DNA from 4 places in the Paenibacillus sp. FSL H8-0260 genome. Region 3 is predicted to be linked to each of the others. Evidence: predicted binding sites of a transcription regulator. Region 3 holds the regulator's gene; each other region holds the start of a gene.
What was found. The regulator Rex, encoded in region 3, represses fermentation and respiration genes when NADH is low (regulators of the CRP and FNR family bind a similar motif). The targets are predictions, from matches to a motif close to TTGTGAAATATTTCACAA.
Positions count from the first base shown of each region.

Region 1: MHI51_RS03700 (flavocytochrome c) is a predicted target of Rex. The motif match lies at 1,707-1,724, and genes of this name have one in related genera.
Region 2: MHI51_RS15990 (cytochrome ubiquinol oxidase subunit I) is a predicted target of Rex. The motif match lies at 2,424-2,441, and genes of this name have one in related genera.
Region 4: MHI51_RS12015 (DUF1641 domain-containing protein) is a predicted target of Rex. The motif match lies at 2,192-2,209, and genes of this name have one in related genera.

Region 1 covers NZ_CP150298.1:852,790-857,258, reverse strand. Annotated here, with positions in the region: gene MHI51_RS03705 (histidine kinase) at 1-1,553, opposite strand, end outside; gene MHI51_RS03700 (flavocytochrome c) at 1,826-3,616, shown strand; partial or broken gene MHI51_RS03695 (IS3 family transposase) at 3,808-4,469, shown strand, end outside.
Region 2 covers NZ_CP150298.1:3,598,713-3,603,181, reverse strand. Annotated here, with positions in the region: gene MHI51_RS15995 (cytochrome d ubiquinol oxidase subunit II) at 1-914, opposite strand, end outside; gene MHI51_RS15990 (cytochrome ubiquinol oxidase subunit I) at 911-2,275, opposite strand; gene MHI51_RS15985 (hypothetical protein) at 2,824-4,469, opposite strand, start outside.
Region 3 covers NZ_CP150298.1:4,689,761-4,694,229, reverse strand. Annotated here, with positions in the region: gene dinG (ATP-dependent DNA helicase DinG) at 1-1,975, shown strand, start outside; gene MHI51_RS20895 (redox-sensing transcriptional repressor Rex) at 2,106-2,759, shown strand; gene MHI51_RS20890 (amidohydrolase) at 2,746-4,047, shown strand; gene MHI51_RS20885 (DUF5590 domain-containing protein) at 4,220-4,469, shown strand, end outside.
Region 4 covers NZ_CP150298.1:2,740,731-2,745,199, forward strand. Annotated here, with positions in the region: gene MHI51_RS12000 (hypothetical protein) at 1-349, shown strand, start outside; gene MHI51_RS12005 (nitroreductase family protein) at 460-1,077, opposite strand; gene MHI51_RS12010 (DUF2785 domain-containing protein) at 1,299-2,141, shown strand; gene MHI51_RS12015 (DUF1641 domain-containing protein) at 2,342-2,785, shown strand; gene MHI51_RS12020 (NAD(P)/FAD-dependent oxidoreductase) at 2,826-4,004, shown strand; gene MHI51_RS12025 (SGNH/GDSL hydrolase family protein) at 4,169-4,469, shown strand, end outside.

The DNA of each region.
Region 1 (4,469 bases), 3.0 Mb from region 3:
CACTCCCCGTCCAAAGGTATTCGAATGACCATAACGGTAATGCCATCTTCGCTCTTCACTGCAAGGCCATATGGCACTCCGTAAGCTAGTCGAATGCGATGGTTTACACTGTATAGCCCAAAGCCTGTGGCAGAACGATCATATGTATCATCAAGAAGGGCTTGATTTATCTGCACAAGCTTCTCTTCCGGAATCATAACCCCATTATTTTCAACCTTAATGACCAAATAATCGGCCTGTTTATATGCTGTAATCGAAATTTTGCACTTTTGATCCCCAAGTGGCTTAATCCCGTGATAAATCGCATTTTCCACCAAAGGCTGCAGTATGAAGCGAACGACTTGGCACTGAGCAAGCTTTTCATCATATCGAAGCTCGTAGTCCAGAATCTCCTCATATCGCACACCTTGAATATGAAGATAACTCTCGACATGGTACAACTCCTGATCAAGCAGAATGTAGGGACTGCCTGTGCCAAGCCCTAATCGGAAATACGCGCTAAGCGCTTCCACCATCTCCACCACATTGTCTGCTCCATGTTCCGTTGCCATCCACTGGATCGTATCCAATGTGTTGTATAAAAAGTGCGGCTTGATCTGCTCATGAATCAGTCTGAGTTCCATCTCCTTTCGGTCCTGCTCCACAGCGTATAATTGAACAAGCATGTCATTGAAGCTTCGTCCAAGATCGCCGATCTCATCCGAGCGCGTAACATCTGCTCGTATGGTTTGGTTGCCGTTCTGCACATTTTCCATTACCTGGCGAAGCGACTGAATTGGACGAATAATGGAAGAAGCAAGCAGCACCAGAAAGACGATAAACGCACTACCGATAAGAACGCCTACCAGCAATGCAGTCCGCTGGGTTTTGATCACCGCTAACGATAGACTTGAATTCGGTACTTTGAGTACTAACTTCCAGCCTTCCACATTTTGAATTGGAGCCTCAAATACACTCATGTTCTTCTTATCTGCTGTATCCTCCGCTCCATCTTCTTCACCCAGCTCTCTGCAATCGACGATAAGCTGGCCTGACTGGTCATATAGCATTACATCTTGAGCAATCTCCCTCATCTTCTTGACGGAGACGGCTGCGGCAATATAAGCTACCTCATCATTCACCGATGGATTCACGCGATAAAGAATGACGACGATTTCGGCTGCATTCGCTTTGGATACGATCGGATTGCTTACCACATAATTGGAATCTGAATTCAGCAGTTTTCGATAGTAGGGTCGGTTTAGTATCGAAAAAGGCTTGTCCCTTGCTGACCAGGAATTTCCGTGAATATCCACCACGCGTATGGATTCGTACTCTACTTTCTTCTTCGCCTCGAACTTATCGAACTCTTGCAGCAATTCATCTCGTGTCCACTGATGGTCCGAAGCTAGAGAAGCAAGCATGTCTATCTCTCCAATGCGCTGATTAAACCAATAATCAATCTGGTCGCTGCGTGCAGTAACCACTTGCTGCGTTAAGTTCTTATTCAAAGGGACAACCGTATGGTTCATCTCCAAATATATTGTTACAAGCAATGCAACGAACAGCAGCAAGAAGCAGCCTCCTGCGATTAACGTAATTTTTAAGTGAATTGATTTCATTGTAATCATAGCCCTTCACAATATCCGTTTCTTACATGCCCGAAAAAGACAAAAAAACACTAATCTGTGCAAATACATAATGCTGTACTAAATCTATAATAGGTCTTGTGCATATTTTCACATGAAATAACATTCATGTCTAGGCTAGAGATAAAGGATTTGCCTAGCAAATCTTCCTCTCCCTAGTGTATGTAACCAATCCACAACAGAATGAAGGAGATATTATGCGAACTCACACGAAAAAGCTGTTATCTATTCTACTAGTCCTCAGTCTTATGTTCACGCTTGCTGCTTGCGGCAGTAAAGATGCAGAGCCCGCTGCAGATGCAAACGGAGTTCAAGTCTTTGAAGGAGTTGGGCAAGGTAAACATGGCGATATTAAAGTACAAGTCTCCTTATTAGATAACAAGATCACTGACATTAAAGTGACAGAGCATAAGGAAAATGAAGTACTTGCAGAACCTGTTTATACGCAGCTCAAGCAAGAGGTCATGGCAACTAACAGCGCAAAAGTTGATGCCATTAGCGGATCTACAGTTACAAGCAAAGGATATCTCGAAGCCATTCAAGATGCAATTACGAAGTCTGGACTTACCCTTGTCGCTGGCGCTGCAGTCAGTGGAAGCAAAGACAAAGAAGAAGTCGAGCAAACCTATGATGTTGTCGTCATCGGTGCCGGGGGTGCTGGCTTTAGTGCGGCTATCGAAGCGAAGAGCGCTGGAGCTAATGTAGTTCTGCTCGAGAAAATGCCAGCTGTTGGCGGCAACACATTGATCTCCGGTGGTGAGATGAATGCGCCGGACAACTGGGTTGAACGTGCTCTTGGCATCACTGATGACACGGCTGACTTGTTCTATAATGATACGATGAAAGGCGGAGACAACCTCGGGGATCCAAAGATGGTTCGTATTCTTGCCGACAATGCTCTAGCATCTGCCGAATGGCTGCGCGATGATATCAAGGTAGAGTTCTTACCTGATCATCTGTTCCAATTTGGAGGCCATTCCAGAAAACGTGCGTTGATTCCTGTAGGTCATACAGGTGTTGAATTGATTACTAAGTTAAAAGCCAAAACAGACGCTGATCAAATCACGATCAAAACGAATATGAAAGCCGAAACCTTGCTGAAGGACGAAAGCGGCAAAGTAACAGGTGTAACTGCGACTTCGGGTACTGGCGACAAGATCACATTCCATGCGAACAAAGGCGTCATCATCGCTACCGGTGGTTTTGGATCCAATGTAGAGATGCGTAAAAAGTATAACCCTAAAATGGATGAGAAATATATGTCTACCGATACACCAGGATCTACAGGTGACGGTATCGTTATGGCAGAAACGATTGGCGCCAAACTGACAAACATGGAGAGTATTCAAACGTATCCAATCTGTAATCCTGAGACAGGTGTTATTTCTCTGGTTGCAGACTCCCGCTTCGATGGTGCAATCCTGATTAACCAAGAAGGCAAGCGCTTCGTTGAGGAATTAGAACGTCGTGACGTTATTTCTAAAGCAATTCTTGCCCAAACGGGCGGATATACGTATCAATTATGGAATCAAGGCATTGAGGATATCGGTAAAACGATAGAAGTTCATCAAGACGAATACGATCAACTCGTTAAACAAGGCTTGCTCTTTAAAGCCGATACGATTGAAGAGGCCGCTGATTTCTTTAAAATTGACGTGAACACTTTGAAAGAAACGATTAATAAAGTAAATGATTATGCGAAAACAGGTAAAGACCTTGATTTCAAACATCGCGGTGGATTGAAATCTCTTGAAAAAGGCCCTTACTACATCGAAAAAGCTGTACCCTCCGTTCACCATACAATGGGCGGCTTGGTGATCGACGAGAAGACTCGCGTTTTGAATGAAAAAGGCGAAGTCATCCCTGGGTTGTTCGCTGCAGGTGAAGTAACAGGGGTCATTCATGGTACAAACCGTCTTGGCGGTAATGCCATCGCTGATATCTTCACATTCGGCCGGATTGCAGGCAAACAAGTTGTAGCAGAGTAATCTTATTTTTGCGTAACTGCTCTATTAATAAGTTAGCCTTAAAAACGTGCAAGATAACTTGTAGAGTGCCGGTTGACTGCTAACTTTCAAGCTGCCCTCTATGACATAGCAAACCGCCCTGTTAGCAACATTGCGAATGAACTGCACCCCAATTGTTAGACACAACTAACATTTGGAGGTGCAGTTTTTTTATGACCAGGTACAGTACAAACGAAAAAATCCAAGCCGTTATGCGTTATAAAAAGGGATCCGAGAGCTTGAAAGCCATTGCAAAATCAATCGGGATTCACCATTCTGTCTTTTTAAACTGGATTAGTCAATATGAGCATCATGGTGAAGAAGCTTTTAAAAAGGGCTATACATCATATCCTGCACAGATTAAACTAGACGTACTTAATTATATGAACGAATTCGGGACGTCTGTTAGAGAAACGGCTGCGATATTTAATATTGCGAGTCATAGTACCATTTTAAGCTGGCATAGAAGCTTAGAGTTACATGGAATGGACGCCCTACAACCAAAGAAGAAGGGGCGTCCATCCATGAAAAAAGAACCTAATAAACGAAAGATTCAAACGTTAAAAGAAGGGTCTGTTGAGGCATTACAAGCAGAGGTAGAGCGTTTGAGAATGGAAAATGCATATTTAAAAAAGTTGAATGCCTTAGTTCAAAACAAGGAAAAATCACCAAACAAGACAAAGCACGAGTAGTCTATGAACTTAGGAACCGATTTTCGGTGAAAGCACTCCTACAGCTAGCAGATATCCCTCGTAGTACGTATTATTTCGTGGTAAAAACGTTTGGTATGCCCGATAGAGATAAGGAGCTAAAAGACGTTATTCAAGCGATTTAC
Region 2 (4,469 bases), 1.1 Mb from region 3:
AACGCTAAACCCATTGCCGGTGAAGTTGCACTGCTCTGAATCGTGATATACGGATCAAGAATATAAGGGTATTGCCCAATCCCATAAGCGAAAAAGGCACAGAAAAACTGCAACATGACGCATATAAAAGCTAATCCGTAACGGCGTCCGTTATATAATAGCCACATCGCGATCATGAAGAAAGCAACGGAAAGTGCCAGTAACCACCATAAATCCATCATATTTTGAAAATGGCGCTCATTGTGTTGACCCAAATAGATAAATGCTGTCAGTGCGAGGATTATCGTGGGTGTGCTCCAAAACAGGGCGTAGTTGCGCATCAGCTTCAACGCGGAATGATCCTCCGCCCGAGAAGCGTAAAATGTCAGAAATGATCCGCTAATGAACAAAACGGACACGATTGCCAGTCCAACGATACTCCACGATAACGGATTGGTAAACAGCGCCCAGTAATCTAGAGAAACCGTCTCCCCCTGCTTCACGATAAAGCCGCCTTCAGACAAAGTTAGCGCCACTGACAACGATGCTGGAATAAGCAAACCTGTAGCTCCGTACAAAAAAAGATATACTATGTTTTTCTTGGAACCGTAATTTTCAAAAGCATAGAATGAACCGCGAATCGCAAGAAGAATCACTGCAATGCTTCCCGGAACAAGTAACGCGGAGCCATAATAATAGGCTGTGTCCGGAAAAAATCCGACGATGCCAATATAGAAAAAGATAAAAAATACATTTGTAATCTCCCATACGGGTGATAAATATCGGGAAATCAGACGATTAATGAGATGATCCTGCTTTGTTAAACGTGCATAAAAGGCGAAGAAGCCCGCTCCGAAATCAATGGAAGCTATAATTAAATAGCCGTACAAAAACAGCCAGAGCACCGAGATGCCAATCAATTCGTAACTCATCATTCAGTGCCCCCCTTTTCCGTAAATTGATTAGGATGATCCTTCATCCATTTCTCCATCTCAGCTTCTGCCGGGTTATTGTTGAACAAGCGTCTCAGCACGATTACACACATACTGCCGAGTACGATGTACAAGAGCAATAAGGCGAAGAATATAATTCTTACATTCGGTGAAGACGTGGCAGCCTCCTCAACACGCATATATCCACGGATAATCCACGGCTGTCGGCCAATCTCTGCATAAAACCATCCCAGCTCAACAGCCAGAAAAGCGAGAGGGGCGCTCAGTGCGATGATGCGAAGCATCCACTTGTTAAGCTCATTACGCTTTTTCCAGAACACAAACAGAAAATATAGAAACGAAATCGCGAGCAGAGTAAATCCAATTCCGACCATTAAATCAAACAGATAATGAACGAGAAGCGGTGGCCATTCTTCCTTGGGGAATTCCTCGAGCCCCGTCACCTCTGCATTAAAGTCTCCAAAGGCCAGGAAGCTGAGCAGCTTCGGCAGATGAAGAGCCCCTAGAACTTCATGCTCTGCATTCAGCCATCCCAATAGTACCAAATCCACACTGCTGCTCGTCTCAAAATGCCACTCTGCCGCTGCAAGCTTCTCTGGCTGATGCTCGGCCAAAAACTTGGCAGACACATCACCGGCTAACGTGTTCAGCAAACCGAATAGTAAAACGACCGCCATCATTAGATTTAAAGATTTTTTGTGGTATGCGGACACACCTTTTCTCAGCATCGCGAAGGCTGCAATCCCGGCTAACAAGGCAGCTCCAGTCAAATAGGCCGAGCTTAATACATGGAACACTTTGGAGAACGTCGCCGTATTCAGCATCGCTTGCACCGGGTTAATCGCTGTGAATTGGCCTGCTTCCATGACAAAGCCTTCAGGCTGGTTCATGAATCCGTTCACCGTCGTAATAAAAACGGCAGACATGCCTGCCCCGGCGACAATCGGTATCGTCAGCAGCCAATGGATATACGGATTTTTGAACCGACCCCACGTATACAAATAAATGCCCAAGAAGATAGCTTCAAAGAAGAACGCGAACACCTCCATGAATAACGGAAGTGCAATGACATTCCCAGCCAGTTTCATAAAATTCGGCCATACCAGGGCCAGCTGTAGTGAAATCGCTGTACCGGTCACGACACCAACCGCCACAGAAATGACAAATCCTCGAGACCACCGCTTTGCCATAAGTGTATAATGGGGGTCCTTCTTCCGAATCCCGATAAACTCTGCTATAGCGATCATTAGCGGTATACCGACGCCAATCGTCGCAAAAATAACGTGGAACCCGAGAGTCAAGCCTGTCACCAGCCTGCTCCATAGCACCGTATCAATTGCCATTCTTTACTGCTCCCTTCAAAACACTGTTCATTTTTCTATGATTAGGCCTGCTAACTGTTGGCTGCATTCAATATCAGGTTTAGCAAGGTTCAGCGACATCGTTGCCTGTTCGTTTTAGTATGACGTTCATCGTTCTTTGCTATGTAAAAAGAGAAAAAATTCACAAAGCAAGAGTTGGCGAGCCCGATTTATCTGATACTGAGCAGTCAAAATTATAATGTGACCCAATAATTAAAATCATCTTATCTTAAATTGCAAGTAATTCAATCACAGATATCTCTTAATCCCTAAACGTTCAAGAAAGGGTCAAATCTTTCTGACAACTCAGTGAATAACACAATAAGTACCCGAAGGAGCTATTGATTGATTAGTGCATATGTGATGTCACAAGTTCCCTCCTACTTCGATGCTGGCAAAAAAACGATATTTTCTCATTTTGAGCCATAATATATCCCCTTTTGCAACAAAAAACACTGACTCAAATCATCAGTGTTTTTTGAATTAAAGCTAATGTCATCTTCGTCATGACAAATCTTGATCTGCCAATATCATTTAGTACGACCGTAGAAAAAAGAATACCCATCTGACTTCCCAAGCTTAGTCGTCTCCGTTCCGTCCACTAGCTTGACCGCTTTCAGCAACGATACAATTTGCGTATGCATTAGCTTTGCATCAAATTTGTCCATCTCTCTGTTGTCACTATCCACGAGCAGATAGTCGGGCATTGGAATGAAACCAATCACCGGTATCCCTGCTTCAAATAAGGGCTGACTCTCTCCAAACTCAAACTTGTTATGTCCACGCAATAATACAGTACGTGTGCTATCTGTCTTTTCAATAGCCTTCAGCCAAATGGCTGCCATCATTTCATTGCCCGCATAGGTATATTCTGTACTTATTTGTCCAGTTGGACCATAGTGACCCGTATCATCGTCCTTCCACTCCATGCTGCCTAAATGCTCGACCGTAATTCCAGCTACAGCTTTTAAATGGCCATTCTTGCCATCCCACAGCTCTCGATGCCCCTCCATCCAGGTGGAAGTTGCCTGAGAGGACCCTTTGAACTCCGGTAATCTAAAATGCCCTGTCACAAAAGCAAATATCATCGTACGTTCCGGCTGCTCCTGCTGTAAGTAACGAATCATAGACAGCATGCCCACAGCGCCATTCTCCTCCACCACATTTATCCCATCCGTATGAGTATTTACGATAATTGCTTCGTCTTTATTCTTACCGTCAATTTTCACATAAAAGGATTCTGTTGGGGCATCTTTTTGTATTACCGCTTCTAAAATAACCGTACCTTCTTTATGCTCCTGAGCTGCCCTGATAACCTTTTGCCCTTCCGTTTCATTCACCCAGATCGCAGGGATTCCAGCATAATCGGTGGTAAAAGGCACATATTGCTCTTCAACCTTATCGTCAGATACCCCTTTCCAGACTAAAACAACAGCTTTTACGCCCTTTTCCTTCGCTTGCTCCAATTTAGCTTCTTTTAAAGCTGTAGTGAGGACCAGATCGCCTTCATTTGGGGCAATTTGGTTGTCCATTGGAGATGAATCCCGCATATTCATAACGATCCCACTTGGAAAATTTCTGAAATTCTCAATTTCAATGACAGCAATTTTTCCGCTGGCCTGGCCATATTCACCACGCTTCGTATACACCAGCTCCCCAGTTACACCTTTTTCGTCAGTTTCCCCGGAATAGGGAAAAGCTGAAGAGACATGAATTACCTGCTGATCAATCATTAAAGTACTGTTCTTTTCTTCCCATCGGTCAAAAGTATAGCGATCACGATAAACTTGCAGCCCCATATCCGATACCTGCTGCTCCAGCCAAGCAATAAACTGATTGTGACCCTCAGAGCCGGTTGTACGGCTTCCAAAAGAATTCATTACTTCAATATCTTTGAGCATCACTGCTGCAGAATCCAAATTGCGTTCATCGATCGTCACTGTCGTATCAGCAGCTAATGCTACAGGTGTTGTAATAGGTTTTGCATAGACTCCAATACCCCAAAGTGCAGTAACGATAAGTGCAGCAATGCTGAATAACACTTTACGAACCACTAGAAACGGAGTAACTCTTCTGCTTACCTTTTGCCCCAAGAGTCCTCTCCATATGCCCGCTATGATCAGCAAGAGGATAGAAAGCGCAAGCAGCCAAAAATTTCTTGTTAGTAAGAATAACC
Region 3 (4,469 bases):
CGGTTATTTGTTGCCTGCCATTTATCAAAGCGTTCGCACCAATGAAAAAGTCATGGTCAGCACTCATACCATTAATCTGCAGGACCAATTGCGCGAGCGGGATATCCCTTTGTTAACGCAGGTAGTTCCTTTTCCGTTTAAAGCTGCTATTTTTAAGGGAAGAGGGCATTATTTGTGTCTGCGTAAGTTTGAGCATAAAATTAATAAAAAGGACTTTATAAGCCCAAGGGAAGATGCGCTTACTGCCGCTCAGATGATTGTATGGCTCACTCAAAGTGAATCAGGGGATGATGAAGAGCTGAATTTAAGCGGCCGGGGCGGTGATTTCTGGGAGACGGTGGCAAGCGATACCGATTCCTGTCTGGGCCGTTCTTGTCCTTGGTTCCGCAAATGTTATTATCATAGGGCCAAGCATGAAGCTGGGATTGCTGACGTGGTTATTACGAACCACTCCAAGCTATTCGCAGATGTTAAGGCTGGGCACCAGCTGCTTCCGGCTTACGAGCATCTTGTCATTGATGAAGCACATCATTTAGAAGATGTGGCTGGTAAACATCTTGGCATGCATATGAAGCATTTCACTGTGGCACACACATTATCGCGGCTGTATAAAGATAGCCGAAACGGACAGCTTCCTGCTCTGCGCCAGATATTACAGTCGTCAGGCAGTGAAGAGGCTTCAGAATGGAGCGGAGTCATCGATCGGATCTACCCGGATCTGCTTACCGTCAAAGAAACCTGGGATGCACTCAGCGACAAGCTGTTCAGCCTTTTGCCGGAACGCAGTGATGCAGGGGCAGGGGAAGCGGGACAACTGGTTATGCGTTTGATTCCCGCCCGTAAGCCGAAGGATTGGGATGAATTGGTTGCACTAGAGAACACTATGAATCTGACGTTAAGCGACATCATCCGTAAGGGTGATAAAATGCTTAACGAGATGCGCGACCAGGAAAGCCAATCCTCAGCAGACAGTCTTGTTACTGATATTAGCGGTTTATTTAAGGATTTGGCTTCCATCCGTGAGCAAGTAAGATTCTTTATGGGGCTGAATGACGATAATGTAGTATATTGGCTGGAGGCAAATGGGAATTACCGCAGCAAATCACTGCAGATGTATGCTGTCCCTGTGGATGTTAGCAGCCAGCTTAAAGAGTTGTTCTTCGATAAGAAAAAAAGCATCGTGCTTACCTCGGCGACGCTGTCTGTAGATAAATCTTTTCAATTTATGATTGATAATCTCGGACTTAACGAAGCTGCGGAAGAAGGACGTCTAATGACCTCACTTCTTCCTTCTCCCTTTAAGTATCGCGAGCAGGCACTGTTAGTTATACCGCGTGATTTTCCTAGTGTGAAGGGCAGTGTGGGCGATGCTCGATTTGTCGATACACTCGTACAGTCATTATCGGAAGCTGCTAAAACAACACGTGGGCGGATGCTGGTTCTGTTTACTTCTTATAAAATGCTGCGTCAGGTATATGATCCGCTTAAAGAGGCTTTAGCCTCACAAGAGATTACGGTGCTTGGTCAAGGCGTGGAAGGTGGCAGCCGGAGCAAGCTGATCCGCCGCTTTCAGGACAGTGCAGCATCCGTATTGCTGGGGACGAGCAGCTTCTGGGAAGGTGTAGATATTCCAGGTGAAGCACTGACTTGCCTGGCCATCGTGAGACTTCCGTTTCAACCGCCGAATCACCCGTTGGCGGAAGCGAAGTCGGAGTTATTACAGGCCCAGAAGAAGAATCCGTTCATGAAATTATCTGTTCCTCAAGCGGTTATTCGTTTTAAGCAGGGATTCGGAAGACTGGTTCGCACGGCGCAGGATCGCGGAATAGTTATTGTTTATGATACAAGGGTTATTGAATCTCATTACGGGAAGTATTTCCTTTATTCATTGCCTGGTCCCAAAATGGAGCATATGCTTACTGATCAAATGGTCCCTCGCATAGCGGAATGGCTAGAGGATGGCGGCGCTTCTTAAAACGCTCGTCTTCAGTTTAGCTCCTCCTTATCCTTAAGGGCGGTGTGTTACAGTACCGTCCTTAATAAGGAGAGGTAGACGTTTGAATATGGATTTTCACAAGAACATTACTATTTTTAGGAGGAAAAATATGAAATCGGATAAAATATCAGAAGCCGTTGTTCGCAGACTGCCTGTGTACTTGCGTTTTTTGAATGATCTCCAGAATCGCGAAATATTAACAGTTTCCTCTCAGGAACTTGGACAAAAGCTTGATCTTAATCCCGCACAGATTCGTAAGGATTTAGCATATTTTGGTGACTTCGGCAGAAAAGGTATCGGCTATGATGTAACGTATCTTATTGAGAAAATCCGTCATATCCTGAAGCTGGATCAACAGCTTAATGTAGCTTTAGTTGGAGCAGGTAATCTCGGACATGCCTTGTCTAATTACAATGCATATCTTAAAGATACTATGAAAATCACGGCTATATTTGATTCGTACGCTCCTAAGGTTGGACGTAAGATCAACTCCCTTACTGTGCAACCGATGGATGAACTAGGCAGCACGATTCGTGAGCAAGGTATTCGCATTGCCATTATTACCGTACCTGATTCAGAAGCTCAAAATGTAGCAGATATTCTCATTTCTTCTGGGATTGAAGCGATTTTGAACTTTGCCCCTGTGATTCTGAAGACACCACCGAATATCCGGGTGCATGCAGCTGATTTTACAACTGATCTGCAAAGTCTTGCTTATTACTTGCGGGATGGAAAGGAAGAAAGCGAACATGAACAACAATAAAACGATAATTAAGGGCGGGTATTTTCTGACTCCGGGAACGGATGAGCCGGTTCTGAGTGGATATATGACTATTGAAGATGATTTAATCACTTACATAGGAAAAGAAGAGCCTCAGATGGAAGCTGGAGTGCAAGTGGTTGATGGCAGCCGTCTGCTGTTCATGCCTGGACTTGTAAACACACATGGTCATGCGGCGATGTCTTTGCTGCGTGGATATGGAGATGATTTAGCGCTACAAGTGTGGCTTCAGGAGAAGATGTGGCCAATGGAGGAAAAGTTCACCGGTGATGATGTATACTGGGGAACCTCCTTATCTGTATTGGAAATGCTGAAGGGTGGAACTACGACCTTCCTCGATATGTATGATCATATGGACCGAGTAGCCGAGGTAGCTGAGTTATCAGGTATCCGTTCCGTATTGATGCGTGGTGTGATCGGGTTATGTCCAGAGGATGTACAGAATCACAAGCTTGCGGAAGCGATTTCTTTTGCCCGTAACTGGCATGGAAAGGCTGAAGGCAGAATTACTACTATGATCTCGCCGCACGCCCCTTATACTTGCCCTCCGGACTTCCTGGTTAAGTTCGTGCAGGCAGCGCATGATCTGGATTTACCGATGCATACGCATATGTCCGAAACGAAACGTGAAGTGGAACAAAATGTGGCGGATTACGGGTTGCGTCCTGTAGCTCACTTAGAGAAGCTTGGCATGTTCACACGTCCCTCGATAGTTGCACATGGTGTTCATTTAAATGATGAAGAGATTGAGATCTTGGCTCGCCATAATGTGGGTGTATCTCATAATCCGGGCAGTAATTTGAAGTTGGCTAGCGGAGTGGCTCGGGTTACTGATCTTCTAAAAGCTGGTGTGAAGGTGTCTCTTGGCACGGATGGCGCGGCAAGCAACAATAACTTGGATATGTTTGAAGAGATGCGGCTTGCAGCTCTCATTCATAAGGGTGTCAGCGGTGATCCAACGGCTGTTCCAGCTCCAGAGGCTCTGCGTATGGCTACAGAATATGGCGCGCAGTCCATCTTTTTAAATAATGTAGGCAGACTTGCTGTAGGGATGAAAGCAGATTTCATTGCTATTGATATCGATCAGCCGCATTTGCTGCCACACACAGATCTGTTGTCTCATGCGGTTTACTCTGCTAGCGCTAAGGATGTTGAGCATGTGTGGGTGAATGGTAAACAGGTCATCAAGCATGGACAATGCTTAACCCTGGATGAGGAAGCTATCCGGCGTAAAGCGCAAGAAGCCTTCGAAGGTTTATTGAAGCGTTAAGTCTGGAGAATAACGAATAAATAATAGGCTGCGACTTTTTGCTTTTAGCAAAAGTTGCGGCCTTTTGTGTATTTTTAAGGCTGGGAAACCTAGAAAATTATGAAATTTTGGATAAACACGCGGGTGTGTTATATAATCAAAAAAGATATATTACTAGAAAGGGAGCTGTACCTTGAAGAAAAGGAAAAAATGGATCCTCCTGGGGTCAGTTCTGATTCTGCTCCTGGGGTTTGGACTTATCCAGTTCTATGCCTATATTATGAAAGATCAATGGAACGAGCGTGATATCGCTAAGGATGTTGCCAAAACCAGAGCGGGTCTAACAGAGGTAACCAAAGCACAAAAATCGGTTTGGGATGAAAATGCAGTGTACTGGGTATTAACAGGGAAAAATGAAGCCGGGACTGCTCTTATGGTCTGGG
Region 4 (4,469 bases), 1.9 Mb from region 3:
CGGAGATTATTTTTACAACGAGTTTACTGATAATGTTGACGAGGGTACATGCCATCGGCATGGTGTGACGTGGTTGAAAAGTGTGCGGATTTCTGAACTAAACACAGGCGTGCGGGAGTTATTTAACCAAAGTGCACCGGTTGTACAATATAATGGTCCTAAACCAAGTGCTCGCTTGGATCTGTGGATTACAGGTGTTTCTGCTAATGAAAAAGAAGTGAATAGTCCGCTGGAATTGGATGAGGAGACACTCTCTAAGGCGCTTAATATTTTGAAAGATGCTTTGATTTGTGATGACTCCGAACGACGGGAAAGAGCAGCTATAGCCATTTTACAATATGCGAAGTAGAGCCCCTCTTGTATATCGGGCACACGGTTCATTATCTTCATGATGAGTTCCAATTAAAAAACGTTCCACCCGCTACTTGCCTCGGATGGAACGTTTTGCTGTATCTATAATCAGATGAATTCAACGAATTCGTTGACTGGCTTACGGTAGCCGCGGGGTCTGATTTTATGTTTTTTGTCTTTGCCGATCGTGATCAGCATAACAGGTACCATATGATCCGGCAGATTCAAGGTGGATTGGATAGCATCAGCATCGAAGCCGATCATCGGGCAGGTATCCCAGCCTTTATCTTTGGCGATCAGCATAAAGTGCATGGCCGAGAGAGAGGCATTACGTATTGCTTCATCTCTTTGAAAAGCATGATTATCAATGTAAGCATTGTTAATCATCTCTATTTGTTCATCATATTCCTCTTGTGACATCGCTCCTAAAGCTTTAAGCCCGCCATAGATTTCTGGAGCCTGCTGATAAGCATGCTTATCTCCCAGCACTACAATAACTGCTGAAGCAGTATGGATTTTATATTGGCCGTAAGCCGCTTCGCGAATTTCTTCTTTTAAACTCTCGTTAGATATCACTTTGTAATTTGTATGCTGTAGATTATAGGCCGATGGTGCCAATCTGGCGTAAGAGAACATTTCCTCTAATTCATTCTGAGGGATGATGACCCCTTCCACAAAATTCATAGCGGATCTGCGTGACTGAATCAAGTCTGTAAAAGCGCTCATAAGTATTCCTCCGTTGTGTATGTATTCGGTTGTAAAATATCAACACCTGATATTTGTAAATGAACTAACTAAATGTTACTAACTCAAAATAACACAGCCTAAAAAATTCGTCAATGATAAAATTTATTGAAGTTAATCTTGAATACCCTGTTGTCAAAAAATAGGACATAAATTAGGATATTAGGATATGTAGAAACACAGTGGATGAAAGGGTGGATAAATTGATTAATAGTAGAGAACAATTGATGATAGATTTGCAAAGAATCGAAGAGAATGACTACGAGCTTAGAAGTGGAGAGGACATAAAGGATTATGTGAAGTTGATGCTTGAGCATATAGGAGATCCCGAGCCTGTACTGCGTGATGAATTGATTTATTCCACATTCTACAAATGGATTAATGAGAAACATTGGTTTAATGACGCGGAGCTTCGTGAACTGCTGTGGATACTTCTTGACGAGCAGCATCTGTTTTATCACATTGGGAATAAAGAAGATCTGACGGTGTATGCAAGAACATTTTCTGTATTGGTTGTTGCTCTTATTCTCCAGCGGCATAGGGAAACGGCTATATTGGATAGCTCTGAATTTATAAAGGTGAAGCAGGGTTTGATTCGTTATTATGAGGAAGAACGGGACTTAAGAGGTTATATGGAAAAAGAAGGCTGGGCACACGCAGCAGCCCATGGCGCAGACGCCTTGGATGAGCTGGTTTTATGCTCGGAGAGTGATGCCGCGGTGCGGGAAGAGGTTCTGGCAGTTATTCAAAAGATGCTTTATAACGATCAATACATATTCAGGGAAGAAGAAGATGAAAGGATTGCTACTATTATAGTTACAATCATCGATCATCATTTACTTCCACAGCAGTCTATAACCGATTGGATTCTCAACTTGGCGCAATGTGGCAGTTGGCCTAGAAGCCACAGCCAGTACGTGACACGAATAAATACAAAGAACTTCCTGCGTTCTCTTTATTTCAGGTTACTTCTAACAGAGAAGAATATGGACATTGTGGAGGTTTTATTGAAAACTGAGAAGAATTTGAATGAATTTGTACATTAATTCACTCAAACGGTTTTAATTAACACTAGTAATTTAAATAATTTATTATAATGTAATAAAAATCACAAATTTTTATGGAAATTCAAAAACTTTGTGACATTTATAACTTGATAAGTGCTATAATAGAAATATGGCGTTAAAAGTTCTTATGTTTTTCATTACTATTAAGCAGCAAAGCTTATTGCAGAGGAGATTTGGATATGTCAGAATCAATCACTCAAACACAACCTGAACAAGAATCACCAAAAGTAGCTGTTAGCAAGGAACAAATGGATGTTCTTGAGCAGCTCTTGAAACCAGAAGTTCAGGAATCATTAACAGTCTTGGTGGAACAGTTGCCAAAATTAACTGAGCTTGTTGGCGTGCTTACAAAGTCCTATGACTTTGTGCAAACTGTCGCAGCGGATGATGTCTTGAAAAGTGATACGGTAAGTGCAATTAAAGAACTTGCTGAACCTGTAGTGCATTCCGCGAAGAATATGGCAGCTACAGTGATCGAAGCAAAAGATCGTGCGAATGAAAGTAACGAAGTTATTGGTCTTTTTGGTCTTATGAAGTTGTTGAAAGATCCACAAGCGCAAAAGCTTTTCCGTTTCGTAAATGCATACCTTCAAGTTGCTGGAGAACGCAGTAAGCAGAAATAATCATTTTCATATCTTATACGTAAGGGACGGAGGAAACATCATGTCTAAACATATTGTCATTCTAGGAGCAGGTTATGGTGGTCTACTAAGCGCCTTAACCGTACGCAAATATCTCAAAAAAGATGAAGCTAAAATTACTGTAGTTAATCAGTATCCTACCCACCAAATCATTACAGAATTGCATCGTCTTGCAGCAGGTAGTGTTGCAGAGGGTGCTGTAGCTATGCCTCTAACTAAGCTTTTCGCAGGGAAAGATATTGACCTGAAAATCGCGAAGGTTAATTCATTTTCTGTGGAGAACAAACAAATTGTTCTTTCTGATGGTGTGACACTTACTTATGATGCGCTTGTTGTAGGTCTTGGCAGCACTACAGCTTATTTTGGCATTCCAGGGCTTGAACAATACAGTATGGTATTGAAATCAGCTGCAGATGCTAACAAAATTCATCAACATATTGAAGATCGTATTCGTGAATATGCGAAATCGAAAAATGAAGCAGATGCAAACATCCTGATCGGTGGCGGCGGCTTAACAGGTGTTGAGCTTGTTGGTGAAATCGCGGATGTATTGCCTACACTTACTAAAAAATATGGCGTTGATCCTAAAGAAATTAAGCTAATGCTCGTTGAAGCAGGTCCTAAAATCCTTCCAGTATTGCCAGATGCATTAATCGAACGTGCTGTAGCAAGCTTGGAAAAACGTGGTGTTCAATTCCTGACAGGTCTTCCTGTTACGAATGTAGAAGGCAATGCGATTGACTTGAAAGACGGTCAAAAAATTATTGCTAACACATTTGTATGGACTGGTGGCGTACAAGGAAATCCACTCATCGGCGAATCCGGTCTTGAAGTTAACCGCGGTCGTGCAACGGTGAATGAATTCTTGCAATCCACTTCCCACAAAGATGTATTCGTTGCTGGTGACAGCGCGGTGGTCTTTGCAGAAGATGGACGTCCTTACCCTCCAACTGCTCAAATCGCTTGGCAAATGGGTGAATTGATCGGATACAATCTGTATGCCTTCTTGAAAAATAAATCGTTTGAAAGCTTTAGCCCAATCAACTCTGGTACACTTGCTAGCTTAGGCCGTAAAGACGGTGTTGCCATCGTTGGTGCAAGTTCTACTCCGTTAAAAGGCTTGCCTGCAACTCTGATGAAGGAAGCAAGTAATATCCGTTACTTGTCCCACATTAAAGGATTGTTCAGCCTAGCTTACTAATATAGCTTAACCCTAAACCCTGCTCAAATCTGAGCGGGGTTTTTGTTATTGTTTTTTTAGTGAAATGTTTGCATTATTGATGTTTCACAGTAGGCTGTATTCATTGTATTTGATATAATAGATTGGGTTATATTAACAGAGGTAGTTAGAGGAGGATTTCATTTATGATATTCCAACAAAACGATGTCATTCTGTTTCAAGGGGACAGCATAACAGACTGGGGGCGTAATCATGAAGACGCTTCATCACTTGGAGTAGGTTATGCAATGATGGTCGCCGCTCGTCTGGGGTATTTATATCCAGAGAAGAATCTTACTTTTATTAACCGTGGTATTGGTGGCAACCGTATTGTTGATTTACAGGGACGTTGGGATCAGGATTGTCTGGATTTGAAGCCGACTTGGGTGTCCATTTATATTGGAATTAACGACACTTGGCGGCGTTTTGATTCTGGTGAAGAAACCA